DNA from 3 places in the Streptomyces sp. NBC_00829 genome. Region 3 is predicted to be linked to each of the others. Evidence: riboswitches for the same ligand, from Rfam matches in the RefSeq annotation. Region 3 holds a riboswitch; each other region holds the start of a gene.
What was found. Region 3 has a riboswitch for cyclic di-AMP ahead of OG293_RS21440 (transglycosylase family protein). Riboswitches for the same ligand answer to the same signal wherever they lie in the genome.

Region 1 (9,742 bases), 4.2 Mb from region 3:
CCGTGGACCAGGAGCCGAAGTGGCGCGGCAGGGGCCAGAAACTGACCACCGGCTACCGGCCGCCCTGGTGATTCCCCGCTGAACCCGAACCCCCCGCTCGGACCTCCGCGCACAACCCACCCCCCCCGCTTGAAGAAGGGCACGGCACACACGATGGCACCGACGACGAAGGCGGCCGGCGACGGCAGCGGTCTTGTGGAGATGGCCTGGGATCCGATCACCCGGATCGTGGGCAGCCTCGGTATCCATACAAAGATCGACTTCAAGCAGAAGCGGGTCGCGGAGTGCTACAGCACCTCGTCCGTGTTCCGCGGCTACAGCGTCTTCATGCGCGGCAAGGACCCCAGAGACGCACACTTCATCACCAGCCGCATCTGCGGCATCTGCGGCGACAACCACGCCACGTGCTCGGTGTACGCGCAGAACATGGCGTACGGAGTGAAGCCTCCGCACCTCGGTGAATGGATCATCAACCTCGGCGAGTCCGCCGAGTACATGTTCGACCACAACATCTTCCAGGAGAACCTGGTCGGGGTCGACTACTGCGAAAAGATGGTCCGCGAGACCAACCCCGGGGTGCTCGAACTCGCCGAGCGCACCGAGGCACCGCACGCCGGGGAGCACGGCTACCGCACCATCGCCGACATCATGCGCTCCCTCAACCCCATCGAGGGCGAGTTCTACCGGGAAGCGCTCCAGGTGAGCCGCTACACCCGGGAGATGTTCTGCCTGATGGAGGGCCGCCATGTGCACCCCTCCACGCTCTACCCGGGCGGCGTCGGCACCATCGCCTCCGTGCAGCTCTTCACGGACTACCTCAGCCGCCTCATGCGGTACGTCGAGTTCATGAAGCGTGTCGTCCCCCTGCACGACGACCTGTTCGACTTCTTCTACGAGGCGCTGCCCGGGTACGAGGAGGTCGGCCGACGGCGTGTACTGCTCGGCTGCTGGGGAGCCCTCAACGACCCCGAGTACTGCGACTTCACCTACGCCAACATGAGCGAGTGGGGACGGCGCATGTTCGTCACCCCCGGCGTCATCGTGGACGGCAAGCTCGTCACCAACGACCTCACCGAGATCAACCTCGGCATCCGCATCCTGCTCGGCAGCTCGTACTACGACGACTGGCAGGGCCAGGAGCAGTTCGTCACCCACGACCCGCTCGGCAACCCGGTCGACCCGCGCCACCCGTGGAACCAGCACACCATCCCCGCACCGCAGAAGCGGGACTTCAACGACAAGTACAGCTGGGTGATGTCCCCGCGCTGGTTCGACGGCAAGGACCACCTGCCGCTGGACACCGGTGGCGGCCCCATCGCGCGCCTGTGGTCGACCGCGCTGTCCGGACTCGTCGACGTCGGCTACGTCAAGGCCACCGGCCACAGCGTGGTCATCAACCTGCCCCGCACCATGACCAAGCCCGAGACCACCTTCGAGTGGAAGATCCCGCAGTGGAGCAACGCGCTGGAACGCAACCGCGCCCGCACCTACTTCCAGGCCTACGCGGCGGCCATCGCCCTGCACTGCGCCGAGAAGGGCCTCGAAGAGGTACGCGCCGGACGCACCCAGACCTGGGAGAAGTTCGAGGTGCCTGACGAGTCCATCGGCTGCGGGTTCACCGAGGCCGTGCGCGGCGTCCTCTCGCACCACATGGTCATCCGGGACGGGAAGATCGCCAACTACCACCCGTACCCGCCGACCCCGTGGAACGCCAGCACCCGCGACTCGTACGGCACTCCCGGACCGTACGAGGACGCCGTCCAGAACACCCCGATCTTCGAGGAGAACCCCCCGGAGAACTTCAAGGGCATCGACATCATGCGCGCGGTGCGCAGCTTCGACCCCTGCCTGCCCTGTGGCGTCCACATGTACGTCGGCGGCGGAAAAACCGTGAAGTCGATGCACGTGCCCACCGGCCTGAGCGGTCTGGGCGGATGAGCGCGGCAGCACACGCGGTGGCCCCGAGCTCCGGCCCGTCCGCCCGCGCCACGACCGCGGAACAGGCCGGACGGCGTGTGGAAGAGGTACTCGACCGGCTGGCCGCCACCGGCGACCCGAAGGCGCGTGCCGCCGCCGAGGAACTGGTCGGGGTCCTGATGGACTTCTACGGCGCCGGTCTGGCCCGGATCGTGCGCCTCCTGGAGGCGCCGGCCGCGGGCAGGACGGCCGCCGCCCCGATCACCGGGCTGCTCACGGACGAACTCGTCTCCAGCCTGCTGGTCCTGCACGACCTGCACCCCGAGGACGCCGCCACCCGCATCGGGCGCGCCCTGGAATCGGTCGGCGACGACGCCTGGGAGACGGCGGGCTTCGACGAGGGGACCGGGATCCTGCGTCTGCGCTACACGGCAGGCACGGGCTGTGGCTGCGCCAGTACCGGTACGGCCGCTCAACAGGCGGTCGAGGACGCCCTCGCCTGCTTTGCTCCCGAGGTGACCGCCGTCGAGACGGAACAGGTCACCGTGCCCAAGGAGCCCGCCCTGCTCCAGATCGGCACACCGCACGGGCTGCGCACCTCGTCCGGACCGGCCCCGGCGAAGGCGCCGTGAGCGCGCCTCAGGTCCGGCCGAAGCCCGCCGGGGCAGCCACGGAACACCGCGGTCTGCGGCGCTTCCTGACAGAGCGCCGGCCACGGCAGGAGCGCTGCGAACTGTGCGCGGTGGCCGTGGCCGAGGGGGGGCACCGTCACCTGGTGGACACGGAGAAGAGGGCGCTGGCCTGCGCCTGCGTCTCCTGCGCGCTCCTCTTCGAGCGGCCGGGCGCCGCGGGCGGGCGGTTCCGGGCAGTTCCGGACCGCTTCCTCGCGGACCCCGAACACCGCCTGGACGACAGCGCCTGGGAGGCGCTGCAGATTCCGGTCGGCGTCGCGTTCTTCTTCCGGAACGCGGCACTCGACCGGCTGGTCGCGCTCTACCCGAGCCCGGCAGGCGCGACCGAGAGCGAACTGGAGCCCTCGGCCTGGCAGGCCGTACTCGGCGGCAGCCGCCTGGCCCGGCTCCTCGAAGACGACGTGGAGGCACTGCTGGTGCGCCGTTCGCAGGGCCGCGCCGAGTGCTACCTCGTCCCCATCGACATCTGCTACGAACTGGTGGGCCGTATGCGACTGCTGTGGCAGGGCTTCGACGGCGGCGCCGAGGCCCGCGCCGATCTGGAGGAGTTCTTCGAGCAGGTGAAACGCCGCGCCCGGGCGGCACAGCGAGAGGACCGCTCGTGACGGAGTTCTCCTTCACCTGTACGGGCGTACGCGCCGACCCGTACGCCGCCGGTCCCACGCTCGTCCTCCGGCTGCGCATCACCGCGTCCGGGAACGCTCGCGTGCACGCCCTCGCCCTGCGCTGCCAGATCCGGATCGAGCCCGCCCGGCGCGGCTACGAGCCTGCGGAGGCCGAGGGCCTCGCCGACCTCTTCGGTGAGCGCTCGCGCTGGGGCAGCACACTCCAGCCGGTGCAGTTCGCCCAGGTCTCGCACATGGTCCCGAGCTTCACGGGCGAGACGGAGACCGACCTCGTCGTGCCCTGCACCTACGACATGGACGTGGCTGCGACCCGGTACTTCAGCGCGCTCTGCGACGGTGAGGTTCCGCTGCTGATGCTCTTCTCCGGAACGGCGTTCACTGGCTCGGGCGGCTTCCACGTCGAGCCGGTGCCCTGGGACCGGGAGGCCAACTACCGGATGCCGGTCGCGGTGTGGCGGGAGATGATGGAGCAGCACTTCCCCGGCTGCGGCTGGATCCGGCTGCCCCGCGACACCATGGATGCCCTGCTCGCCTTCCGTTCGCGCGGGGCGTTCGCCTCCTGGGAGGCGGCTGTCCAGGCCCTGCTGAGCAGGGCGGAGCCGCCGGAGCCGCCGCGGGTCCGCGCCCTGGCCGGAGCGCCGGCGGCACGCGCCACCGGGAGGACCGCGCCATGACCACCACTGCGTTCACGGCTCGGACGGAGGCCCGGTTCGCCGTCGCCCGTCAGGTCGCCGACGCGGTCCTCTTCGAGGGCTATGTGCTCTACCCGTACCGGGCGTCGGCGGCCAAGAACCGGCTCCGCTGGCAGTTCGGAGTGCTCGTACCGCCGGCCTGGGGCGCCGATCGCGAGGAGCACGACTTCCAGCACACCGAGTGCCTGATGGAACCGAAGGCCGACGCGTCGCTGGCGGTCGAGGTGCGCTTCCTGCACGCGCGGCGCAGGACCGTGCAACAGGCCCGGCCGGACGGCAGCTTCGAGACGGTTCCCGAACTCCGCCTGGAGGACCGGGTCCTGGTGCCGTGGGACGAGGGCGTCGAGGAACGCATCGAAGTCGTCTTCCCCGTGGCCCAGCTGACCGGGGACGGCGTCACCGTTCCCTTCACCCGCCCTGAGCGCGACGAGAGCGAACCCGTCCTCGACACATCCGGTCGGCCCGTCGGCCGTCTGGTCCGCCGCTGCGAGGAGATCTGTGGCGTCCTGCGCCTGTCCGCGCAGGAGATCGACGGACCCTACCGGGTGCTGCGGCTGACCGCCGTCGTGGAGAACACCAGCACCTGGACGCCGTCGTACGGCACCGCCGCGGACCGGGACGCGGCCCTGCCGCGTGCACTGGTGGCCGCGCACCTCCTGATGGGGCTCAGCGCCGGGTCGTTCCTGTCGATGACGGACCCGCCGCAGTGGGCCAAGGGCGCCGTCGCGTCCTGCCGCAACCTGCACACCTGGCCGGTCCTCGCCGGCGAACCGGGGCGCGCGGACCTGGTGCTCTCCTCGCCGATCATCCTGGAGGACCATCCGGCCATCGCCCCGGAGAGCCCCGGGGCGCTGTACGACGCCACCGAGATCGACGAGATCCTGGCGCTGCGCACCGCCGCCCTCACCGACGAGGAGAAGCGCGAGGCCCGCGGGACCGACGAACGGGCCGCCGCGGTGATCGACCTGGCCGACTCGATGCCGCCGGAGGTACTGGAACGCCTGCACGGCGCGGTGCGCGCGCTGCGCGACGTGACCGGCCCCGCCGCCTCTGAGACATCTCCGGCGGGAGGACGCGGATTCCCCGACGAACACGGAGTGGAGCGGCCGGACACCCCGTGGTGGGACCCGGCGAGCGACTCCGGCTTCGACCCGGCACGCGACCGGGTCCTGGTGGACGGCCGGTCGCTGGGCGCCGGAAGCCGCGTCGTGCTGCGGCCGGGCCTTCGGCGTACCGACGCCCAGGACCTGTTTCTGTACGGTCGCAGTGCCACGGTCGAGGCGGTGCTCCACGACGTGGACGGGGCGGTGCACCTGGCGGTGACGGTGGAGGGCGATCCCGGCGCCGACATCCGCCGTGAACAGGGCCGGTATCTGTACTTCCAGCCCGACGAGGTCGCCCCGCTGGAGGACGCATGAACGCGAGGAGCGCCACCCGGCCCGGTCGGCGGGTCCTGGTCGCCGGGGTGGGGAACATCTTCCTCGGCGATGACGGCTTCGGCGTCGAGACCGTACGCAGGCTCGCGGCCGAGCGGCTGCCCGAGGGCGTGGAGACCGCGGACATCGGCGTACGGGGGGTGCACCTGGCGTACCAGCTGCTCGACGGCTACGACACCGTCGTCCTGGTCGATGCCACGGAGCGCGGCCAGGAGCCCGGCACGTTGTATCTCATCGAACCCGACGCGCCCGGTGCCGTCGAGCCCCGGAACGCCCAGCTCGACGGCCACAAGATGTCACCCGACGCGGTGCTGGCCCTGCTGGGGACGCTCTGCGCCGGGACCGGCGCGCGCCCGCCGGGGCGCACGCTGGTCCTGGGCTGCGAACCCGCCTCCGTTGAGGAGGGCATCGGCCTCAGCCCGTCCGTGGCCGCCGCGGTTCCGGAGGCCGTACGGATGATCATGGGCCTGCTGCGGGACGGCGAACAGAAGACGTCCGCGTCACCGCCTGAGGCCGCCAAGGCCGCACAGTGAGGAGCACAGCATGAAGAAGACCATCATCGGCGGCGCGGCCGCCGCGGCCGCTCTGGCCGCCGTCGTCAAGCAGGTCCTGCCGGACCTCAGGCGCTATCTGCGCATGCGCAGGATGTGACGCCAGTGACGGGACGAGACGGCCCGAGCGGGTCTGCCGGGACGATCAGTAGGCGCCGTTCACGTTGTCGATCGAGCCGTACTTGTCGGCCGCGTAGTTGCAGGCGGCGGTGATGTTGGCGACCGGGTCGTAGCTGTCCATCGACGTGCCGGGCACGTGGTAGGCGAGGAACGTGGGGTCGATGACCTGGAGGAGTCCCTTGGACGGCGTTCCGGCCGCGGCGTTGGAGTCCCAGTTGTTGATGGCCAGCGGGTTGCCCGAGGACTCGCGCATCACGTTGCGGTGGATGCCCTCGTAGGTGCCGGGGATGCCGTGCTTGGCCATGACGTCCAGCGACTCCTTGATCCAGCCGTCCAGATCGTTGGTGTAGGTCTTGGCCTTGGCGGGCTTCGCGGCGGTCTTGGCGGGCTTCGCGGCGGTCTTGGCGGGCTTCGCGGCAGCGGTGGTCTTGGCGGACAGGGCGGTCGTCCGCGCGGAACGGTTGGCCCGCTCCGGCGCGGAGGACGCGCGGGCGCCCGTTGCGGCCTTCTTGCCGATCGTCAGCTTGAGGCCGGGGTGAATCAGCGACGGGTTGTCGCCCACGGCCTGCCGGTTGTCCTGGTAGAGCCGCTTCCAGCCGCCGTTGAGCGCGTGGTCCGACGCGATCTTGGAGAGGGAGTCGCCCGTGATGACGGAATAGATCGTCGGTCCGGCCTTCTTCGTGACGACCGGAGTCGCGGGGGCGACAGCCGGCGCCACGGCCTTCACCGCGACGGCGGAGTGCGCGACCGGCTGCACCGCGGAGGCTGTGGTCGCGCCGATCACCGGGAGGGCGAGCGCGGCGCCGCCCGCTCCGGCTGCCATGAAACAACGGGTGAGGGGGCTGGACTTGGGACGGCGGTGCTTGCCCTTTGCAGGCATGACGAATTCCTCTCCGTCGCCTGCGAGGTGAGCTGTCGGGTTCGGGCTGGAGATGCCCGGTCGCACTGGAATGCGACTTCACCCCAAGCCGTTCCGGATTCCGGATCGGCGGCTTACCTGGGTCCCCCGCTCCTGCCGCACGTGAGTGGGTTCGGTTTACCGGACGGCGGCAGGATTCGGCGGTCCGTCCGGGATTGACGGTGACGTTAAGCGAGAGGGACTCGATGGAACAAGTCCCGAATTCACCACTGCAATGGGGCATGTGGATTCTGGCGGGAGAAATTGCGTGATCCAATTCGAGCGGATAACTCAACTTTCTTTCTGCGGTACGGGTCTGGGCGTGGCCGATGTTTCTCGCGTGACCTTGGAGACGTGACTCATGTCACGGGATATGACGTGTGGTGATCTGTTCCGCGGCACTGCGAAATAGCATGACAAGTCGTGCGAGTTCCCCCAATATGGATGCCGGGTGCAATGTTGAGCAAAAGCTCATTCCGGACACTTTGAACCCCGCTGTTTGTCCGGTCTCGGATATTCGACTCCCATATTTCGCCTATACTCCTTTAGCGCCGCTTATCGGTAGGATCTGCCCGTTTGAGGTGCAATCGCGTCCCCTCGGGCGGCACGCGACGTGATGTGGCCACGGCCCCGGCCGCGCACTCCGCTCCCTGCGATGTCCCCGGCTGCACCGAACGGTGTACGCGGCCCCACGGCGTCGGCGTGCCGGTCTCCCGGCCACGGGGTACCTGCCTGTAATGGTCCCGAGCGGGCCCCGGCCGCACCCGGCCAGGGCGGTCGACAGCTCGGCCTGTGCCAGGACGGAGACCGATGCACGAGATGTCCATCGCGCTGGCCGTGGTCGGTCAGGTGGAGCAGGCGGCGGCCGAAGCGGGCGATGTCACCGCGGTGACGTCCGTACGGCTCCAGGTAGGCGAACTGGCCGGAGTCGTGCCCGACGCGCTGTCCTTCTGCTTCGAACTGGCCTGCGCCGGCACTGTTCTTGAGGGTGCCGAACTGGTCACCGAATCCGTGCCCGGCCGCGCCCGCTGTGCCCCATGCGCTGATGAATGGGCAGTCGGCATGCCCCCGCAGCTGTGCTGCCCGGGGTGCGGAGAGGCGACCGCCGAACTGCTCGCCGGCCGCGAGCTGCAGATCGTCAGCGTGCACTGGGAGGACGGCCAGCCGCACGCCTGCACCCGTGAAACCGTCTCCGAGGAGTGCTGAAGCAATGTGCCGTGAGGTCGATCTGCACCAGGCCGTACTCGCCAAGAACGACGCGACAGCGGCCACTTTGCGCGCCGAACTCGCCGCCCGTGGGACCACCGTGGTCAATCTGCTCTCCAGTCCCGGCAGCGGCAAGACGGCACTGCTCGAGGCCGAACTGCTGCTCGCCCGGGATCGGGGAGTACCGGTCGCGGCCCTCACGGCCGATCTGGCCACCGAGAACGACGCAATGCGGTTGGCCCGTTCCGGAGTTCCGGTCAAGCAGGTACTGACCGACGGCCTCTGCCATTTGGAGGCCGGAATGCTGAGTCGGCACATCGACGGATGGCTCCCCGATGCCACCCGACTGCTGTTCGTGGAGAACGTGGGCAACCTCGTCTGCCCGGCCTCCTACGATCTCGGGGAATCCTTGCGAGTTGTCCTCGCATCGGTGACGGAGGGCGAGGACAAACCCCTGAAGTACCCCACCGCCTTTGGCCTTGCGCAACTGGTCGTGATCACCAAGACCGATATCGCGGAAGCCGTGGAATTCGACGAAGCCGCTTTTCGTGCGCATGTCGAACAGGTCAATCCGGGTGTGGAAGTGCTGCTGACGTCGGCGCGTGGCGGGACGGGGATCGGGGCTCTGCTGGACCGGGCCGTGGCTACGGCCGACGGCGGGGTGACGCACGCACCCGTCATGGCCCGCCAGGAGCACATCCATCGACACGAACACGGCACGCACTCCCACACGGCGGGCTCGGGCGCCCTGGCGCAGTCGGGCTCGTGACCGGTACGCAGCCGGGCGCCACCGTCGTCGACCGGACGGTCGGGCGCAGGCGGGTCACTGTCCGGGGTGTCGTCCAGGGCGTCGGGTTCCGGCCCTTCGTCTACGCGCTGGCCACCCGGCTGGACCTCGTCGGACATGTGACCAACACGGCTGAGGGTGTTGTCGCGGAAGTCGAAGGACCACCCAGGGCCCTGAAGTCGTTCTGCGACCGGATCTCGGCCGAGGCGCCACCGCTCGCCCGCGTGGAATCCGTCGACCACGAGGACGTACCCCCGGCAGGGGGACACGGATTCACCATCGCCGCCTCCCGTAGCGGCGGGCCCGCGCGCACGTTGGTCTCCCCGGACATGGCCACCTGCGCCGCCTGTCTGGCAGAACTGGCCGACCCGTCCGACCGGCGCCACCGGCACCCCTTCATCACCTGTACGCACTGCGGCCCGCGCTTCACCATCGTCACCGGCCTGCCGTACGACCGGTCCCACACCACCATGGCCGACTTCGCGATGTGCGCGGACTGCGCCCGGGAGTACACCGATCCGGCCGACCGCCGCTTTCACGCGCAGCCCGTTGCCTGCCACGACTGCGGCCCGCGCTTGCGTCTGCTGACGCCTCGGCCGGGCACCGGCGGCCGGCCCGAGCCGTCGTCGGCGGCGGACCCGGTCTCCGGGGCGCGTGACCTGCTGGCCCATGGCGCGATCCTCGCCGTCAAGGGCATCGGCGGCTACCACCTCGCCTGCGACGCATCGAACTCCCGGGCCGTGGCCGCTCTGCGCAGCCGTAAGGCCCGAGGGGGCAAGCCGTTCGCCCTGATGGCCCGGAGCGCCGCCGACATCGA
Region 2 (9,742 bases), 600 kb from region 3:
CTGCTGGCCGCCGCTCAGCAGTGGCCCGCGGCGGGAGTGCCCGACAATCCGCGCGGGTGGCTCATCAAGGTCGCGTCCCGCCGGCTCACCGAGGCGCTGCGCAGTGAGGAGGCCAGGCGCCGTCGTGAGCAGACCGTCGCGGCGCTCACCCCACGGGACGCGTTCACCGCGCCCGCGCCGTCCGAGAGCCGCGCGCCCAGTGACGACGACACGCTCACCCTGCTCTTTCTCTGCTGCCACCCCGAGCTGACGCCGGCCGCGCAGATCGCGCTCACCCTGCGGGCCGTGGGCGGTCTGACCACGGCCGAGATCGCCCGCGCCCATCTGGTGCCCGAGGCGACGATGGCTCAGCGCGTCAGCAGGGCCAAGCAGAGGGTCAGGGGCGTGCCCTTCCGGCAGCCGGGGCCCGAAGACCGCGACCAGCGTCTTGCCGCCGTGCTCCAGGTCCTCTACCTGATCTTCAACGAGGGCTATACGGCGACCTCAGGCAGCGATCTGCACCGCGCCGATCTCGCCCGCGAGGCGATCCGGCTGACCCGGGCCGTACGCCGGCTGCTGCCCAGGGACGGCGCGGTCACCGGGCTGCTCGCGCTGATGCTGCTCACCGACGCCCGCAGTGCCGCCCGCACCGGGCCGCACGGTGAACTGATCCCGCTCGACGAGCAGGACCGCACCCGCTGGGACGGGGACGCGATCACCGAGGGGACCGCGCTGGTGGAGGAGGCGCTGTCCGAAGGGCCCGCCGGGGCCTACCAGTTGCAGGCGGCGATCGCCGCGCTGCACGACGAGGCCGCCCGTGCCGAGGACACCGACTGGCCGCAGATTCTCGCGCTGTACGACCTCCTCGTACGCCGTGCTCCCGAGCCGATGGCCGAACTGGGCCGCGCGGTGGCCGTCGCCATGGTGCACGGTCCCGAGGCCGGACTCGCCGAAGTCGCCGGTCTGGAGGGCAGGTTGGCGGGCCATCACCGGCTGGATGCCGTACGGGCACACCTGCTGGAGAAGGCGGGAGACATCGAGGGGGCCCGTGCGGCCTATCGCTCGGCTGCCGCGCGCACGCTCAGCGTCCCCGAGACGCGCTACCTCCAGATGCGCGCGGCCCGGCTGGGGCCCCCGGTGTAGGGCCTGTCCTCGGAGCAGGTCCTCAGATCCCGGCCAGGGCGGCGGCATGCCGCTCCCACGGCCGTGCCGGAGGGACAACCTCCAGGTCAGTGACGAGTTCCGGCGGACGGGCGCTGTTGCAGAGTGGTGACAGTACGGGGATTGTCCGGCCGATCTTGATGGGTGAGGATGAGCACATCGCCGCACAGCCGGAACCGAACAGGGCCGGACGGAAGGCGAGTTCACGTACGACGCACCATCAGGCAAGCCTCTCAGCGCTGCCCGCTCAGCTCCGCCTCGCACCACCTCTCATCCAGTTTCACCCTGCCGTGGCACTTCGCCGCGCTGCTTCTGCGTTCGGCCGACGCCCGCCCATCCAGCGGACGTCCGGCCCCTAGTCGATTCCTTGGGGGGAGTCCACATGTCCGCTCGCTTCGCCTCCGCCGCCGCTCTCACGGTCGCCGCCGCCGTCGGCACCACCCTTGTCCCGCTCGCCGCGTATGCCGCGCCGACGCCCTCCGGCAAGCCCCTCACGATCGAGCTGGGCACCCCGGCGCCGGCCGGACCGCTGACCCGTGGCGGGGCGAGCGAGACGTTCACGTTCACCGTGAAGAACTCCTCGGACAAGGCGGTCGACTTCCAGCCGTGGATGATCGCCGGCTCGGACGGTGCGAGCCCCGTGGCGTCCTCCCACATCGTCTTCGACGTGGAGCCGGTGAACGCCCCGGCGACGGACGACCACGTCATGCAGGAGGGCGGCACTGCGCAGGGGCTCTTCTACCCGGCCGGAAAGAAGCAGGGCGACCCGTTCTCGGTGCCTGCCAAGGGCGAGCTGAGCTGGAAGGTGTCCGTCGGCCTCGGCAAGAAGTACCCCTCCAACAACGGCAACCTGAAGCTGGACGCGGCCGATCTGCTCAACCACGTCCAGCGCGAGAAGGACGACATCCTTCTCTTCGAGACCAGCCCGAAGGTCGAGTCCGGTCCGGCCAGTCTGCGCCTTCTGTCCGACCCGAAGACGCCCATCAAGCCCGGCACGTACGGCCAGGTCTCCCTGATCCACCAGCTCAAGGGCACGGCGACGTTCGACTCCGACCTGGAGACGACGCTGGAGGTCGAGCAGGGCCCCGACGACACGCAGGCCGTCCCCCAGCTCGTGGTCGAGGAGCTCGCGGCCGACGGCAGCTACATCAGGGCCACCCGGATCGACGGCCAGAACAAGTGGCAGCTGTCGGACATCGGCAAGAACTTCATCATGCACCGCACCACCCTCCGGGTGAGCGTGGTCGACTTCAAGGGCGTCCAGAAGCCGCTCAAGGTGAAGCTGCACGCGTCGAGCTCGCTCGCCGAGGGCAACAAGACGCCGTTCCTGGGCGCGGACGGCGCGATCACCATCGCCCCCGAGCGCGGCACCACCACGCCGGGCGGAAAGCCGTCGGCGACCCCGTCCGCCACGCCGTCGCCCACCGCCTCGGCGTCCGCGTCCCCCACTCCGTCCGCCACGGCCACGGCCACGGCCACGGCGACGACCGGCGCGAACACCCCCGTCACCACCACCGGTGCGCTCGCCTCCACGGGCTCCTCCGACACCACCTGGTACGCGGCCCTCGCCGCCGCCCTGATCGGTGCCGGCGGCGTGCTCACCGCACTGCGTCTGCGCCGCCGCTGAGGCCGTGGGCGCCCGTCAGGGCGCCCGTATCGGTGCGAATTTCCGAAGTCCCGCGGTAAATGGATTTGATCTTGCTCCGGATGGCGTAAGGTTGTGTTCACCGACGCGGGGTGGAGCAGCTCGGTAGCTCGCTGGGCTCATAACCCAGAGGTCGCAGGTTCAAATCCTGTCCCCGCTACTGAAGGCAGTGGCCCGGCACTCGACACGAGTGCCGGGCCACTGTCGTATCCGCCCCCGGCTGCTCGCCCGGTTGGCGGACAGCGAGTCGCAGCCCGGTGCCGCTGCGTCCAGCCTGAGAGGGGCGCGGTACCGTCCGCAGCCGTGGCGGACCGGGCAGGAGAGCACCCGTGGCGAACCGAGAGCAGGGCGGCGCCGACACCGCTCAGCGGTTCGTGCGTGCGCTGCCCGCGCTGATGATCGTCGGTGGCTGGATCTTCGACCTCGTGAGCCCGCCCCGGTTCACCGCGGTCCCGCTCTTCGCCGCAGCGCCGCTGATCGCGGCCCCGATCTTCACCTGGGTCGGCACCCTGCTGACCGGGATCGCTGCGGTCCTGGGCGTGACCGGGCTGCATTTCTACAACCGCAACGCCTCGGACATCACCACCTTCACCGAGGTGACGACCGTGATCACGGTCTCGGGGCTCGCGCTGCTGATCAACCGGGTGGTACGGCGCAGCAGCGCCCGTCTGGCGTCCGCCCGGGTGATCGCGGAGACCGCCCAGCGGGCCGTACTGCCCACGCCCGCCGACCGGATCGCCGGGCTGCGGATCGCCGCGCGGTACGAGGCCGCCCAGGCCGACGCCTTCATCGGCGGTGACCTCTTCGCCGTACAGGACACGCCGCACGGCGTGCGGCTGGTGGTCGGGGACGTACGGGGCAAGGGGATGGAGGCGGTCGAGACGGTGGCCGTGGTGATCGGGGCGTTCCGGGAGGCCGCCGAGCAGGAGAGCTCGCTCGAAGGGGTGGCCGTTCGCCTGGAGCGGGCGCTGAGACGCGAGGGCTCGCGCCGGAGCGGTCTGGACGCCGTCGAGGGGTTCACCACGGCCGTGCTCGCCGAGATCCCGCGTGACGCGGGCGTGGTGCGTGTGGTCAACCGGGGGCATCCGGAGCCGTTGCTGATGTACGCCGACGGGGACCTGGACAGCCTGGAGCCGACCGAGCCCGCGCTGCCGCTGGGGATGGGCGACGTGGGGGGATGGCCGGACCGGGCGGAGACGCACCCGATGCCCTTCGGGGCCACGCTGCTCCTCTACACGGACGGGCTGTCCGAGGCGCGCGACGCGGAGGGCGTCTTCTACGTCCCCGCCGAGCGGCTGGCCGGGCGGCTCTTTCCCGGGCCGGAGGAGCTTCTGGATGCGCTGGTCGGCGATGTACGGCGGTATACGGGCGGCAGGACCACGGACGACATGGCACTCCTCGCGGTCAGCCGGCCGGCGGACGGGCAGCCGGACCGGCGCAGGACCGTTCCGGTGGTCAAGCGCGGTCCGGGCAGCCGCTGATGGCGGCGGACGCCGGCGGTACCCGGGCACTCGGGATCGCGGGCATCGGGGACCGTGGGCATTTTTGGGCGCGGGCATCGGGGACCGTGGGCATCCGGGGTCACAGGCGACAGGCGCTGCGGGCACTCGGCACCGTGGGTGATCGAGGGATGCCCCTCCGCATAACATGTGATGCACCGTCAGCCGAGGGGGCGGGCCCGAGTGCCGATCAAGTCGCCCGAGTCCGGCTGCTTGTGTCCTGGTAAGTCCCGGGCAAGGTAGTTAAACGATCACCCGGAACAGCTTGGAATCGGACCCCGGTGTCTATTAACGTTCGATAACGCAGCGCGGTCGTCCCAGTCGTCGCAAGAGGCGGCACCGTGCGCACGCGCCGAATTCCGCAAGGGAACCGGGGAACCATCAATTGGGGTGAATCGGGTATCTTTTGCCGCTCTTTTCGCGGCTGAAGCGCCCGTAGGAGACCTTCCTGCTCCGAACCCGTCAGCTAACCCGGTAGGCGAGAAGGAAGGAAAGGAGCACGCCTCCGTGGCGTCCAACACACCTGCCCCCGCATCACCCTTCGAAACTGATGTCTTCGGCGACGAGACGCCGGAGCGGGCGTGGGAGGAATGGAACCCCACCGAGGACTCCGTCCGACCGGTGCGCGGTCGGCACCGCGTCATGAAGCAGCGCGGCGGACTCGCCCGCAGTTCCACGGTGCTCGGTGTCGGCGTGATCGCCGCGGTCGGCGCGGGCGGCATGGCCACCGCGCAGAACAAGCCGCCGGTCTCCATATCGCTCCCCGACTCCATCGCGGACAACCTTCCCGACGCCAAGTCCCTGCCCGGTGTCGGTTCTTTCATGTCCGACGACAAGGAAGCGGACACCGGTGACACGGGCCCGCTGACCACGATGAGCATCGCCACCGACTCCCGGGCCGGTACGCAGGACGCGAGCGGCGCCGGTGAGGCGCTGCGCGCCCGCATCCTCCAGCAGGCCGAGCAGCAGCAGAGCGAGGCGGAGGCCGAGGCCAAGGCCGCCGCGGAGAAGCTTGCCGCCGAGAAGGCCGCTGCGGAGGCGGCCAAGCAGCAGACGGCGGCCGAGGCCGCGAAGAAGAAGGCCGAGGCGGAGGCGGCGGCCAAGGCGGAGGCCGCGCGACTGGCCGAGCTCGCGAAGAGCTACGCCCTGCCCACCTCCTCGTACACCATCACCTCCACCTTCGGCGAGGCCGGCTCCATGTGGTCCTCGGGCTACCACACGGGTCTGGACTTCGCGGCCCCCAGCGGTACCCCGGTCAAGGCCGTCCACAGCGGCACGGTCAAGTCGGCGGGCTGGTCCGGCTCCTACGGCTACCGCACGGTGCTGGAGCTCGACGACGGTACGGAGGTCTGGTACTGCCACCAGTCCTCGATGTCGGTGAGCGTCGGCCAGAAGGTGTCGACGGGCGAGACGATCGGCCGCGTCGGCGCGACCGGCAACGTGACGGGCCCGCATCTGCACCTGGAGGTCCACACTCCGGGCGGAAGCGGTGTCGACCCGATGACCTGGCTGCGGGACAAGGGCCTGACTGTCTGAGGCCTCCGTCCGGGGCGTCACCGATGCCTTGGACACGGCCCGGCGGCCCGATCCGCAGGAGCGGGCCCGGGGCGAGTGACACGACCCCGGGGCGAGTGACACCCCGGGGGCGAGCGGTACCGGTCTAGGACGAGCGGTACGGGTTGTAGCCGCCGTAGTCGCGGTAGGGCGGCGGGGTCCACGCACGTCCCGTGGCCCGGGCCGCGTAGGTCAGCGCAGGACCGGCGACGTCCTTGCGCTGCCACAGATGGTGGAGCAGCTCCTGCTCGCGCGCCACGAAGTCGGGGCCGACCGTGCCCCGGTGGGCCCTGTGGCGCAGAAACGCCAGGGTCGTCGCGAACCGCTCGTACTCCGAGACGGCATGAGCGGCGGCCGGGCCCTGGGCGCGGCGCGCGAAGTCACGGGCCATGGTGCGCGCCTGCATCGAGGACAGCGCGTGCGGTTCGTCGGACGTCAGCCAGCCGGCCGCGGCATACGCCCGCAACTGGGTTGATATCGTGCGCAGTTCGCGCTGCCGGCTCCAGATCGCGAGCCAGATCAGCAGCCCGAAGACGGGGACCATGAACGCGCCGTACACGGCATAGAAGCCGAACGGACCGAAGAGCGACGACGAGCCGTTCCACAGGGCGTGCATGCCCATCGCCAGCGCCAGGCCGAGCAGCGGCAGCGCCACCCGGCGGATCCGCTGGCGGCGCGCGGCGAGCGCGGCGATCCCGAAGCCGATGCCGGTGAGCACGGTGAAGAGCGGATGGGCGAACGGCGACATGACGATCCGTACGAAGAAGGTCGCCGCCGTCACCGAGCCCAGGCCCGACGTGCCTATCTCCTGGTCCTCACCGAATGCGGTGCCCAGGTAGAGGATGTTCTCCGTGAAGGCGAAGCCGGTCGCGGTGAAGCCGGCGACGACGACGCCGTCGACGATCCCGGTGAAGTCCCGTCTGCGGAACAGGAAGATGAGCAGGATCGCGGCGGCCTTCGCGCTCTCCTCGACGACGGGCGCTATCACGGTCGCGCCGAGCGTGTCCGCGCCGGCCGGGTCGGCGGTGGCGATGGCTATCCAGCGGATCGCGAAGGAGTTGGCGATGATCGCGACGAGGGCGGCGGCGAACGCGCCCCAGGCGAAGGCGAACAGCAGATTCCGCCAGGGGCCCGGCTCGACCTGGTCGAGCCAGTGGAAGGCCGCGGCCATGAGTGGTACGGGCAGGATCGCGAGGCACAGGCCGATCAGAAAGCCGTGGGTGCCGGTCTGTTCACGTACGAGGGTGAGGATGGCGAGGGCGGAGAGCGTGAGCAGGGTGATCAGCAGGCCGGCGCGGACCGCCCTGCTGCGCCAGAACCGTGGGACACGGCGCGGCTTGTAGCGCCAGCGGGCACGCGCAGGCACGGCGTCGAAGAGCGGCTGCTCGTCGATGGCCGGGACCGCCGGATGCGGGGGGAGGTGCTGCGGGGACGACTCGGACACCCATTGACCCTAACGAGGGATGCTGACACCTGGCGATGGTGTCCGTCACCCCAGTCGGCTACGCGGACCCCAACGGGCGGCGGAACAGCAGGTCGTGGACCTTGTGGCCCTTGTCCAGGCCCTGCCCCTCGAACCGTGTGAGCGGCCGGAAGGCGGGGCGCGGGGCGAAACCGCCGTCCGCCTGTGTGTTCTCGAAGTCCGGATGCGCGGAGAGCACGTCGAGCATCTGCTCGGCGTACGGCTCCCAGTCGGTCGCGCAGTGCAGGACCGCGCCGGGCTTCAGATACGGCGCGGCGAGGGTCAGGAACTCCGGCTGGATCAGCCGGCGCTTGTGGTGCCGCTTCTTGGGCCAGGGGTCGGGGAAGTACACCCGCAGTCCGTCCAGCGAGGCGAGCGGGAGCATCTCCCGCAGCAGGATGATCGCGTCGCCGTTGGCCACCCGGATGTTGGACAGTGCGTTCCGCTCCGCGAGCGCGAGGAGATTGCCCTGGCCGGGGGTGTGGACGTCGACGGCGAGAATCCCGGTGCCGGGGTCGGCGGCGGCCATCCGCGCTGTGGCCTCGCCCATCCCGAACCCGATCTCCAGGACGACGGGCAGCCCGCCGAACATCTCGTGGAGGTCGAGCACCCGCAGCCCGTCGATGTCGAGCCCCCACAGGGGCCACAGCCGCTCCAGCGCGTCGCCCTGCCCGGTGGTCACCCGGCTCCGCCGCGGCTGGAAGCTGCGAATGCGGCGCTCATGATGCGACCCGGCGGGATCGGCGACGGGCCCCCCGGGGAAACGAGGCTCGCTCTTGGCGCGGATGGGGGGCGCGGCGAGGTCGGTGGTGTGGTTTCGGAGCTCAGACACAGTGGGGTCGATTCTACGGGGTGTGCCGGGGTCCCACGGCGGTCGGTTTGTCCTCAATTGCCGGACGGGCCGGGGAGCCCGCCGGGGGCCGCGGGGGCGTTTCGTCCCCGAGGTCTCTTGTGCCTGCCAGGGGGACCGGCGCAGGACCGGGGTCCGGGGAGGGGCGAGGGTGGTCAGGGGCGGGTCCGGGGCGAGGCGGGGAGAGCAGGGTGGGGGACATGACCCCCGGGCGAATCCATCCCCGGGCGAATCCACCCCCGGGCGAATCCGCCCCTGGGCAAAACCACCCCTGGCCCCTACCGGCCCGCCCTCGCCAGCCGGCCGCCTGACAGCGCGTCCAGAGCCCTCCGCGCCACCTCCCGGCCGATCGGGAGTGACGCCGTCGCCGCCGGCGACGGTGCGTTCAGCACATGGACCGTCCGCGGGGCCTCGCGGATCAGGAAGTCGTCCACCAGGGTCCCGTCGCGCAGCACCGCCTGCGCCCGCACTCCGGCCGCAGCCGGCCGCAGATCGGACTCGCGAACCGCCGGCAGCAGCCTGCCCACAGCCGTCGCGAAGGCACGTTTCGACAGAGAGCGGTGCAGTTCCCCCGCTCCGTACCGCCAGTGTCTGCGCGCGATCCGCCACGAGCCCGGCCAGCTCAGCGTCCCGGCCAGCTCGCCCGGACGCACCGCCGACCAGGTGTATCCCTCGCGGGCCAGCGCCGGGACCGCGTTCGGCCCGACGTGGACGCCGCCGTCGATGCCACGTGTCAGATGCACGCCGAGGAAGGGGAAGGCAGGGTCGGGGACGGGATAGACCAGGCCGTGGACCAGCGAGGGATCCGCCAGCTCGTAGTACTCGCCCCGGAAGGGGACGATCCGCATCCCTGGGTCGTCGCCCGCCAGCCGCGCCACCCGGTCGCAGTGCAGCCCCGCGCAGTTCACCAGGACCCGCGCCCGGACCACCGTCCCGGCCGTGGTCCGCACCGCGACACCCCAGGCGCGGCGGTCGATCGCGGCCACTTCCTCGCCGTACCGGACGTCCGCCCCGGAGGCCGCCGCCAACTGCGCCGCGACCTTCCCGAAGTCGCACACTCCGGTCGTCCCGACGTGGATCGCAGCAAGCCCCCGCACCTGCGGCTCGTACTCCATGATCTGTGCGGGACCCAGCTCCCGCACCGGAATGCCGTTCTCCCGGCCGCGCTGGACCAGGGCGTGGAGCCGGGGGAGCTCGTCCCGGCCGGTGGCGACGATCAGCTTGCCGGTGACCTGGTGCGCGATGCCGTACTCCGCGCAGAACTTCACCATCTCCGCCGCGCCACGCACCGCGAACCGCGCCTTGAGCGATCCGGGCCGGTAGTAGATCCCGCTGTGGATCACTCCGCTGTTCCGCCCGGTCTGGTGCCTGGCCGGGCCGGACTCCTTCTCCAGGACCGTCACCCGGGTGCCGGGAGCCGCACGCGTGAGGGCATACGCCGTCGACAGGCCGACGATCCCGCCGCCGATCACCAGCACGTCACAGTCGAACTCATGCCCGGAGGCATGGCCGAAGCCACGCACCGAGCCCTGCCCGGACGCCGTCACCGCGTCACCTCCCACCCCGATAGTGCACTGGCCCACTGACTATGC
Region 3 (9,742 bases):
GGGCGCGCCGATGCCGGACGACGAGCACGGGAGCGCCTGGAGGCCCGGACTCGGTACCGTCCCAGGCCCGGATACGGACCGGGAGCGGGGCTCCCAGCAACTCCTCGGCAAGAGTGGTCAGCCGCAGCGCGGCGTCGCCCATGGCGCACACCTCCGTGACGATGGATCCCAGAAATGCTCCGGCACCACGCCGCGGTGGGGCGGCGCGGTGCACTCCAGGGAACAATCGGACCACTGTGAGGGCTTCCCTGCATCGCGCAATGCCCAAGCAATTTATCTGCACTCGGCACATATCGGGAGTTCCTGCCCGCGCGTGCGCGGGCGCGTCGGCGTGGACCGGCCACTCGGGGCGCCCCGTGCGACGGGGGTCGGTCGGGCCCGGCCACGCCCTGCGGCCGGCCGGCCGCAGGCACTCGGAGCACACGGCCCGCGGGGGGTCGGTGCCGGGGGCCGCGCTTCGCCCGACGGCGCGCGGCCCGGCGCCGCAGGGGACATGGCCGTCGCCGCCGTGGAAGGACAGCGGCCACCCGGGCCACGAGCCGGGGGCCGGGGCTGGGGGCCGGGCGGCCGGGCCAGGAGAGCCGGCTGCGGCGCGCGGCTGCCCCGCCCGAGGCACCGGGACTTCCGGCTCAAGAGCGGGCGGGTGGGAAAACCCTCCGCGCACGGCGAAGGGGCCGCCCGCACCACGGATGGCGGGCGGCCCCTTCGTCGGGGTGCCGGGGCTCCAAACGAGAGGCCCTAGGAGGCCTTCGCCCTCTCCGGGGCCGGCGCGGACGCCGCCGGAGCCGGCTTGGCCGCCTCGTAGAACTCCTCGCGCGGCGTCTCCATCGCGCCCAGCGAGACCACCTCACGCTTGAGGAACATCGCCAGAGTCCAGTCCGCGAAGACCCGGATCTTACGGTTCCACGTCGGCATCGCCATGCCGTGGTAGCCGCGGTGCATGTACCACGCCAGCCGCCCGCGCAGCTTGATCTTCATCTTGCCCATGACGATCATCGCGACGCCCTTGTGCAGGCCGAGCCCGGCCACCGCACCCTTGTTGGCGTGGCTGTACTCCTTCTGCGGGAAGCCCCGCATACCGGAGATCACGTTGTCGCCGAGCACCCGCGCCTGCCGCAGCGCGTGTTGCGCGTTCGGCGGGCACCAGGCGTTCTCGACTCCGGCCTTGCGCGCCGCCATGTCCGGGACCTGCGCGTTGTCGCCCGCGGCCCAGATGTAGTCGGTGCCCTGGACCTGAAGGGTCGTGCCGGTGTCCACGTGGCCCCGCGGACCGAGGGGCAGACCGTAGCGGGCCAGCGCCGGGTTCGGCTTCACACCGGCGGTCCACACGATGGTGTTGGAGTCGGCCTCCAGGCCGTTCTTCAGCACCACGTGGCCGTCCACGCAGGAGTCCATCGATGTCGACAGGTAGATCTCGATGCCGCGGCCCTCGAGGTGCTCCTTGCCGTACTTGCCCAGCTTCGGGCCCACCTCGGGAAGGATCTTGTCGGCCGCGTCGACCAGGATGAAGCGCATGTCCTCGCGCTTGACGCTGGTGTAGTACTTGGCCGCGTCGCGCGCCAGGTCCTCCACCTCGCCGATGGTCTCCGCACCGGCGAAGCCGCCGCCCACGAAGACGAAGGTCAGCGCCTTGCGGCGGACGTCCTCGTCCGTCGTCGAGTCGGCCTTGTCGAGCTGCTCCAGGACGTGGTTGCGCAGGCCGATGGCCTCCTCGATGCCCTTCATGCCGATGCCCTGCTCGGCGAGGCCGGGGATCGGGAAGGTGCGGGAGACCGCTCCGAGCGCGACGACCAGGTAGTCGAACGGCAGCTCGTACGCCTCGCCGACCAGCGGCGAGACCGTCGCGACCTTGCGGTCCTGGTCGATGGTCGTGACTCGGCCGGTGAGGACCTCGGCCTTGGGCAGCACGCGTCGCAGCGGGACGACGACATGCCGAGGCGAGATGCTGCCGGCAGCAGCTTCGGGGAGGAAGGGCTGGTACGTCATGTACGAGCGCGGGTCGACGACCGTGACGGTCGCCTCGCCGTAGCGCATCTTCTTCAGAATGCGTCGAGCTGCGTACAGGCCTACGTACCCACCGCCTACAACGAGGATCCTGGGACGCTCCGTGGTGCTCATGCCATCGAGTATCCACCCCCCTCGGAGGGGGTGCTCGTGAGCCCCTTCACAAGGTGTCGACCCACCTCTGCTACACTGCGCGACCCACGTGACCGAGGTCATGGTGCGGCAAGGGAACCACCCTGACGGAACGGACGTCCTCCACCCCTCGTGAGCTGGCCCGAAAGGACCTCTCCGCGGTGAACCGCAGCCTCGTTTCACACCCGCGTAACGCACCCCGCACGGCGGGGAATCGGCGCCCTTGGGCCCGATGGACGAGCCGGAAGGGCCTTTCGGCCCTCCACAGCCCCCATCAGGCCCCTTTTCCTTGTGAAGAACTTCACGAACTTCGTCTCGCGGGGACCGCTGACCCGGTCTCAGGCGACCGACCAGGCGATCCCGTCGAGGATGTCGTGCTCGCTGACGACCACTTCCCGCGCCCCCGTCCGCTCCATGATCGCGAGCAGTACGAGCGCCCCTGAGCCGATGACGTCCACCCGGCCGGGGTGCATGACGGGGATCGCCGCCCGCTCGTCATGGGTGGCGCTCAGCAGCATCGAGGTGACCTCGGCGACCCGCTCGTAGGAGATCCGCGCGTGGTGGATCGCCTTCGAGTCGTACGCGCCGAGACCCAGCGCGATCCCGGCGACCGTGGTCACCGAACCGGCGAGACCGACGAGCGTACGGGCGTCGGAGATCGGGACGCTCTCCTCGGCGTGGTCGAGCGCCGCCGCGACGTCCGCGCGGATCGCGGCGACCTCGTCGGCGGCCGGGGGATCGCTGCGGACATGACGCTCGGTCAGCCGTACGCAGCCGATGTCCACCGACCGCGCGGCCTCCACGTGCTCGCGGCCGACGACGAACTCGGTGGATCCACCGCCGATGTCCACGACCAGGCGCTCCTCATGGCCCGGCAGCTCCCGGGTCGCGCCGGTGAAGGAGAATTCCGCCTCCTGGTCACCGGTGATCACCTCGGGCTCAACGCCCAGGATGTCCAGCACGCCCCGGACGAAGTCGTCCCGGTTCGAGGCGTCGCGCGAGGCGGAGGTGGCCACGAAGCGGAGCTTCTCGGCACCGAGCTCCTTGATCACCGCCGCGTACTCGCGGCAGGCCGCGAACGTGCGCTCCAGCGCCTCGGGGGCGAGCCGTCCGGTCCGGTCCACACCCTGGCCGAGCCGGACGATGATCATCCGCCGGTCCAGCTCGACAAGCTCCCCGGTGTCGGGGTCGGCGTCGGCGACGAGCAGCCGGATGGAGTTCGTACCGCAGTCGATCGCGGCGACCCGGGTCACTTCTCGTCCCCTTCTTCCGCGCGGTCCACTATTGCTTCTTCCGCGCGGTCCGCTTCCGCTCGGTCCGCTTCCGCGCGGTCCTCGCGCGCTTCGGCCTCGTCACGAGGGACCTCGCACGCCGTGACGCAGGGGCCCTTGCGCCACCACTCGGGCAGCATCGCGATCGCCTCGTCGCCCAGCGGATTGACGCCGGGGCCCGCCGCGAGCGAGTGGCCGACCAGGACGTGCAGGCACTTCACCCGGTCGGGCATGCCGCCTGCGCTGGGGAACCCCGCCAGCACCTCGATGGCGTCACGGCGCGCGATGTAGTCCTCGTGGGCCGCGCGGTACGCGGCGGCCAGCTCCGCATCGCTCGCGAGGCGTTCGGTCATCTCCTTCATGACGCCGTTGGCCTCCAGCGTGCCGATAGCCGAAGCGGCCCGCGGGCAGGTCAGGTAGTACAGCGTCGGGAAGGGCGTGCCGTCGGGGAGCCGGGGCGCGGTCTCGACGACGTCCGGCTGCCCGCACGGGCAGCGGTGGGCGATCGCGCGCAGCCCGCGCGGCGGGCGTCCGAGCTGCTCCCTGAACGCGGCGATGTCCGCGTCGGTCGGCTCGGTGTGTGCGGTGGTGGGTGGAGGGGTTTCCATGCCTGCCTAGTTCAATTCTGCGGTTCTACCTGCGGTCGGCGCTGTCGACGCCGTCCCAGACGTTCGAGTACCAGGGGCGGTCGGCCGCCCCCTCTTCCGTACGGCGCTGCTCGGCGGCCTCGGGATCGATCATGGTGTAGCCGCTCTCGCCCGGAAGCACGAAGTGCAGATGCTCGCGGGCCAGACGCTGGACGTACTGGTCGTCCTGGAGCCGCGCCTTCTCGTCCCTCAGCCGTTCGACTTTCTGCTCGGCATCCGCCATTCGGCGTTGCTCGTCGGCGATGTCCCCGCGCTGCGACACGTACTGCCGCATCGGATAGGCAAGCGCCACGACCAGCGAGCAGACCACCAGCACCAGGAAGGCCGCACGGCCGGTCAGCCGGGAGCGGCGGGCCTGGCGGCGGTTCTGGGAACGGTAGACCCGGGCGGCGGTCTGCTCACCGAGCAGCCGAATCCTGGTCGCGGTGGAGAACCGATCGCGGTCCTTCCCGGCCATGTCCCGCCTCCCCGATACGTACGTACGTCCCCGCACACGGTACGGGACCGAGTGCGGGGACGTACGGACGACGGGCTGCTCAGCCCTTGAAGCGGGGAACGCCCGGCTCCGGGGCGTCAGTCCTTGAAGCGGGGGAACGCGGAGCGGCCCGCGTACACCGCGGCGTCGTCGAGGATCTCCTCGATGCGCAGCAGCTGGTTGTACTTGGCGACGCGCTCGGAGCGGGCCGGGGCGCCGGTCTTGATCTGGCCGCAGTTGGTGGCGACGGCCAGGTCGGCGATGGTGACGTCCTCCGTCTCACCGGAGCGGTGGGACATCATGCACTTGAAGCCGCTGCGCTGGGCGAGCTCCACGGCGTCCAGGGTCTCGGTCAGCGAACCGATCTGGTTGACCTTGACGAGCAGCGCGTTGGCGGAGTTCTCCTCGATGCCGCGCGCCAGGCGCTCCGGGTTGGTGACGAACAGGTCGTCGCCCACCAGCTGCACCTTGGAGCCGAGCTTCTCGGTGATGACGTTCCAGCCGGCCCAGTCGTCCTCGAACAGCGGGTCCTCGATGGAGACCAGCGGGTAGGAGGCGACGAGCTCCTCGTAGTACTCGGTCATCTCGGCGGCCGAGCGGGACTTGCCCTCGAACTCGTACGAGCCGTCCTTGTAGAACTCGGACGCGGCACAGTCGAGCGCGAGCGCGATGTCCTTGCCCGGGACGTAGCCGGCCTGCTTGATGGCCTCAAGGATGAGGTCGAGGGCGGCGCGGTTGGACTCGAGGTTCGGCGCGAAGCCGCCCTCGTCGCCCAGACCGGTCGACAGGCCCTTGGTCTTCAGGACGGACTTGAGGGTGTGGTAGACCTCGGTGCCCCAGCGCAGGGCCTCGGAGAAGGACTCCGCGCCGATCGGGGCGATCATGAACTCCTGGATGTCCACGTTGGAGTCGGCGTGCGAGCCGCCGTTCAGGATGTTCATCATCGGAACGGGCAGCAGGTGCGCGTTCGGGCCGCCGAGGTAGCGGAAGAGCGGCAGGTCAGAGGCCTCGGAGGCGGCGTGCGCCACGGCGAGGGAGACGCCGAGGATGGCGTTGGCGCCGAGCGAGGACTTGTCCGGGGTGGCGTCCAGGTCGAACATCGCCTGGTCGATCAGGCGCTGCTCGGTGGCGTCGTAGCCGACGAGCTCCGGGCCGATCTGCTCGATGACGGCGAGGACGGCCTTCTCCACGCCCTTGCCGTGGTAGCGGTTCTGGTCACCGTCGCGGAGCTCAAGAGCCTCGAACGCACCGGTGGAGGCGCCGGACGGAACAGCAGCACGGCCCGTGCTGCCGTCGTCGAGGCCAACCTCGACCTCGACCGTGGGGTTGCCTCGGGAGTCCAGGATTTCCCGGGCTACGACGACGTCGATGGACGGCACGAGCATCTCCTTCTGGGATGTGACGCTTGGAGTGCAGGGTCTCTTGGCCTTGCGGCATGAGCCTAACCGGCTCCGCCGCGTACGCCGCCCGATGCCCGCCCCCTGGGACGAAAAACGGTGGGAAGACGTATGGCACCGGACATACGGCGCATGAACTACGCGCGAGTAACAAACGCGGGCGACAAAGAGGAACCCCGGTCCGGCGCGTGCGGGGGACAGCGCGCCGGACCGGGGTGGCTGGGGGCGGGAGCTCGTCGGGGCCGGTGGTCCGCCGGGTCCACCGGAGTCCTTCGACTCCCGCTCCTCGGGTCAGCTCAGGTGGAGCCGCTGGCCCGGGTAGATCACATCGGCGTCGTCGATGATGTCCTTGTTCAGGTCGAACAGCTTCTTCCAGCCGCCCTTGACCTTCTTGTCCGCGGCGATGGAGCCGAGGGTGTCACCGGACTTCACCGTGTATTCGCCGTCGCCCTTCTTGACGCCCTTGGCCGGCGTCGCGGACTTGGCCGGAGCGGCGGGGCGCGCGGAGCGGGTGGTGGGGGCCTCGGCGCGCTCGGGGGCGGGCTTGGCGGCGGGCTGCGCGGAGCCGCCCTCGTACGCGGCGTTGGACAGACCGACGCCGCAGCTCGGCCAGGCGCCCTTGCCCTGGCCCGCGAGGACCTTCTCGCCGATGGCTATCTGCTGGGCCTTGGAGGCGAGGTCGGCGCGCGAGGCGTAGGCCGTGCCGCCGAAGGCGGCCCAGGTGGAGTTGGTGAACTGCAGGCCGCCGTAGAAGCCGTTGCCGGTGTTGATCGACCAGTTGCCGCCGGACTCGCACTGGGCGACGGCGTCCCACTCGGACCCGGTCGCGGCGGAGGCCGAGGTGGCTCCGAGCAGCGGGGCGGCGACGGCCGCACCGGTGACACCGGCGAGCGTGGCGATACGGGTGGCCCTGGACGGGCGGCGGTGCTTGCCCTTGGTGGAGAACAGCATGGGACATCTCCTCACCGACGCCTACGAGGTGAGCTGTCGGGTTCGGGCCAAGTGAGTTGCCCGGTCGCACGTCCTTGCGTGCGACTTCACCCCAAGCCGGTCGGAGCCGTCGATCTCTCAACGGCCTGGGCCGGCACTTACCTTGGGTCCCCCGCTCCTGCCTTCGGCGCTTTGCGCGTCGACTACTCCCCCCGACCGACGGCAGGATTCGGCGTGACGGTCAGCGGTGCCCGCGATGGCGAGCGGTACAGACCGTAGACACAGCTCTCCCCGATGTTCAAAGACGGAACATCGGGGAGAAAACGCCCATCCCGCCCGGGGGGACATATACGTTTATGCAGGTGGCGGGCGGAATGGGTGATTCTGTCGGGGCAGATACGTCAGTTGGGGCAAAGAGACCCTTGTCTCACTTGCGCAGAATCGGACATAAGGCAGCGAACTGCCCTCGATTCGATACCTACTTCGAGCTCGGCTCCAGATCAAGATCCAGGCTCTGGCCAGGGATGATGAGGTCGGGGTCGGTGCCCACGGTCGCCCGGTTCGCCGCATAGAGGGCGGTCCAGCCGCCGTCGAGCTCCTGCTCGTCGACGATCGCGGAAAGGCTGTCGCCCGCACGGACCGTGTACTCGCCCGGCTCGGCACCCTCAGAGCCACCCTTGTCCGTTTCGCCCGCTTCATCCCGTGTCGGACCGTCACTGCGCGAAGCGTGGCGCCCCGCTTCGCGCTCATCGTCCACAGCGTCCGCCTGCACACCCTCCGTGGCGGCCTCGCCGCGGTGCTTGCCGCCGGCGCTCTCGGAGTCCTGATCGTCGCCCGTCGTGGCGGACGAGGCGGCCTCGGCGGAGCCTGCCGTATCGGCGGCCTCGCCGGTCGCGCCCTTCGGTGGCGCCGTTCCCGTCGCGCCGTCCGAGGGCTTCGCCGACAGCGTGGACGCGGTCGGCGCGGTGGAGGCGCCCGGCAGCGGCAGGGTCGTGCCGGCCCCCGGGTCGACGCCGGTCACGGCGCCGTCGTTCCGCAGCCCCGCCATGGCCGCACAGCCGGGCCACGCCTCGGGGCCCTGCGCGTCGAGAACCCTCTCGGCGACCGCGATCTGCTGGGAGCGGCTGGCGAGGTCGGCGCGTGCGGCATAGTCCGTGCCGCCGTAGTTCTGCCAGATCTCCTCGGATATCTGGAGCCCGCCGTAGTACCCGTTGCCGAGGTCGGCGCTCCACATGCCGCCGCTCTCGCACTCGGCGACCCGGTCCCATGTGGAGGCGTCGGCGGCGGAGGCCGAACCTGCCCCGAGAAGAGGGATCGCGATGGCCGATCCCGTCACCCCTGCCGCGACGACAATGGCCGGAGCCTGACGGGGTCGGCGATGCCGACCATTCCCGGAACGCATGCGTTGCCTTTCGCCCTGTGACCGCTGAGACGACGGTGAACGTAGTCGCAATCGTTGTTGAGTCACAAGTGGATGCAGCGGAGATCACGTGAAAGTTACGATCCTGACAGATCGTCAGTTCTGTCGAGGAGTGAACTCAACGGGCAGAGTGCGCAATCCACGCATAATCAACCCTCCACGCCACCGCAAATCGGCCGGATCGCCCGCAAGCCGCAAGTCCGGCATCCTCCTCAGGAGCGTGGCGAGCGCGGTCTGCCCCTCCAGCCGGGCGAGCGGCGCACCGAGGCAGTAGTGGATGCCGTGCCCGTATCCCAGATGCTGGTTGTCGCGCCGGGAGAGATCGAGAGTGTCCGGCCCGGCGAACCGCCCGGGGTCCCGGTCGGCGGCGGCGAGTACGACGAGCACGGGGTCCCCCGCCGCGATCTCCTGCCCGCCGATGACGAGCGGCTCGGTGGCGAACCGCCAGGTCGCGAGCTCCACGGGCCCGTCGTAGCGCAGCAGTTCCTCGACACCGGTCTCAAGAAGCCCGCTCTCGCCGGCCGCGAGGGACGCCTGGAGCCGCTCGCGCTGCTCCGGGTTGCGCAGCAGCGCGTACACGCCGTTCCCGATGAGGTTCACGGTCGTCTCGAACCCCGCGAACAACAGGATGAAGGCCATGGCGGCGGCCTCGTTCTCGGTGAGGTGCTCCCCGTGGTCCGACGCCTCGATGAGCCCCGAGATCAGATCGTCGCCCGGAACCTCGCGCTTGCGGTGAATCAGCTCGGCCAGGTATCCACGCATCTTCTTCACGGAACGCGCGACTCCGCCGCGCGGCCCTCCGCCGTGCCGGATCATCATCCCGGCCCAGTCGCGGAAGTCGTCCTGGTCCTCGCGCGGGACGCCGAGCATGTCGCAGATGGCGTAGATGGGGAGCGGGAAGGCGAACTCGTGAATGAGGTCCGCCTTCCCCTTCTCCGCGCTGTGCTGATTCTCAAAGATCGTGTCGATCAGCCGGTCCGTCAGTTCCTGTACCCGGGGGGCGAATTCGGCGACCACACGCGGGGTGAAGGCCTTCGACACCAGGCGCCGCAGCCGGGTGTGGTCCGGCGGGTCGATATTGAGCAGATGGGTCATCAGCTCGGCCTTGCGCTCACCGGGGATGCCGGTCTTTCCCCTGGCGTGGGCGGGCTCGTCGTGATGCGCGGGATTCTTGCTCAGCCGCTGGTCGGCCAGGGCCTGCCGGGCGTCGGCGTACCGCGTCACCAGCCATGCCTCGACCCCACTGGGGAGCCGGGTGCGGTGCACGGGGGCGTGCTCGCGCAGCCAGGCGTACGCGGGATAGGGGTCGGTGGCGAACTCCCAGGTGAACAACTCGGGCTGAGCGCTCACGTCTGCCCCTCGACGGACTCTGCGACAAGAATCGCGTCCCGGTAGGCGCGGGCCGCCGCCCGCAGGGCTGCCTCCGGGTCGGTGCCCGAGGCCTCGGCGCCGGCGGCGAGGGCGAG

Region 1: another riboswitch for cyclic di-AMP. It lies ahead of OG293_RS02710 (transglycosylase SLT domain-containing protein); the one in region 3 lies ahead of OG293_RS21440 (transglycosylase family protein).
Region 2: another riboswitch for cyclic di-AMP. It lies ahead of OG293_RS18770 (M23 family metallopeptidase); the one in region 3 lies ahead of OG293_RS21440 (transglycosylase family protein).

What each region holds. Positions count from the first base shown of each region.
Region 1 is NZ_CP108867.1:655,608-665,349, reverse strand. Features, by position in the region: gene OG293_RS02750 (hydrogenase expression protein HypE) at 1-71, shown strand, start outside; gene OG293_RS02745 (nickel-dependent hydrogenase large subunit) at 154-1,938, shown strand; gene OG293_RS02740 (hypothetical protein) at 1,935-2,549, shown strand; gene OG293_RS02735 (DUF5947 family protein) at 2,546-3,214, shown strand; gene OG293_RS02730 (DUF6084 family protein) at 3,211-3,909, shown strand; gene OG293_RS02725 (hypothetical protein) at 3,906-5,345, shown strand; gene OG293_RS02720 (hydrogenase maturation protease) at 5,342-5,896, shown strand; gene OG293_RS02715 (DUF6893 family small protein) at 5,907-6,014, shown strand; gene OG293_RS02710 (transglycosylase SLT domain-containing protein) at 6,060-6,914, opposite strand; cyclic di-AMP (ydaO/yuaA leader) riboswitch at 6,919-7,081, opposite strand; gene OG293_RS02705 (hydrogenase maturation nickel metallochaperone HypA) at 7,743-8,138, shown strand; gene hypB (hydrogenase nickel incorporation protein HypB) at 8,143-8,907, shown strand; gene hypF (carbamoyltransferase HypF) at 8,904-9,742, shown strand, end outside.
Region 2 is NZ_CP108867.1:4,266,594-4,276,335, forward strand. Features, by position in the region: gene OG293_RS18750 (RNA polymerase sigma factor) at 1-1,122, shown strand, start outside; gene OG293_RS18755 (LPXTG cell wall anchor domain-containing protein) at 1,523-2,767, shown strand; tRNA gene OG293_RS18760 (tRNA-Met) at 2,872-2,945, shown strand; gene OG293_RS18765 (PP2C family protein-serine/threonine phosphatase) at 3,115-4,266, shown strand; cyclic di-AMP (ydaO/yuaA leader) riboswitch at 4,625-4,780, shown strand; gene OG293_RS18770 (M23 family metallopeptidase) at 4,792-5,820, shown strand; gene OG293_RS18775 (PrsW family intramembrane metalloprotease) at 5,945-7,282, opposite strand; gene trmB (tRNA (guanosine(46)-N7)-methyltransferase TrmB) at 7,341-8,132, opposite strand; gene lhgO (L-2-hydroxyglutarate oxidase) at 8,429-9,697, opposite strand.
Region 3 is NZ_CP108867.1:4,865,116-4,874,857, reverse strand. Features, by position in the region: gene OG293_RS21470 (class I SAM-dependent methyltransferase) at 1-142, opposite strand, end outside; gene OG293_RS21465 (NAD(P)/FAD-dependent oxidoreductase) at 739-2,118, opposite strand; gene OG293_RS21460 (exopolyphosphatase) at 2,475-3,389, opposite strand; gene OG293_RS21455 (DUF501 domain-containing protein) at 3,386-4,015, opposite strand; gene OG293_RS21450 (septum formation initiator family protein) at 4,041-4,511, opposite strand; gene eno (phosphopyruvate hydratase) at 4,628-5,914, opposite strand; gene OG293_RS21440 (transglycosylase family protein) at 6,218-6,877, opposite strand; cyclic di-AMP (ydaO/yuaA leader) riboswitch at 6,881-7,056, opposite strand; gene OG293_RS21435 (transglycosylase family protein) at 7,335-8,258, opposite strand; gene OG293_RS21430 (cytochrome P450) at 8,373-9,626, opposite strand; gene OG293_RS21425 (nucleoside triphosphate pyrophosphohydrolase) at 9,623-9,742, opposite strand, start outside.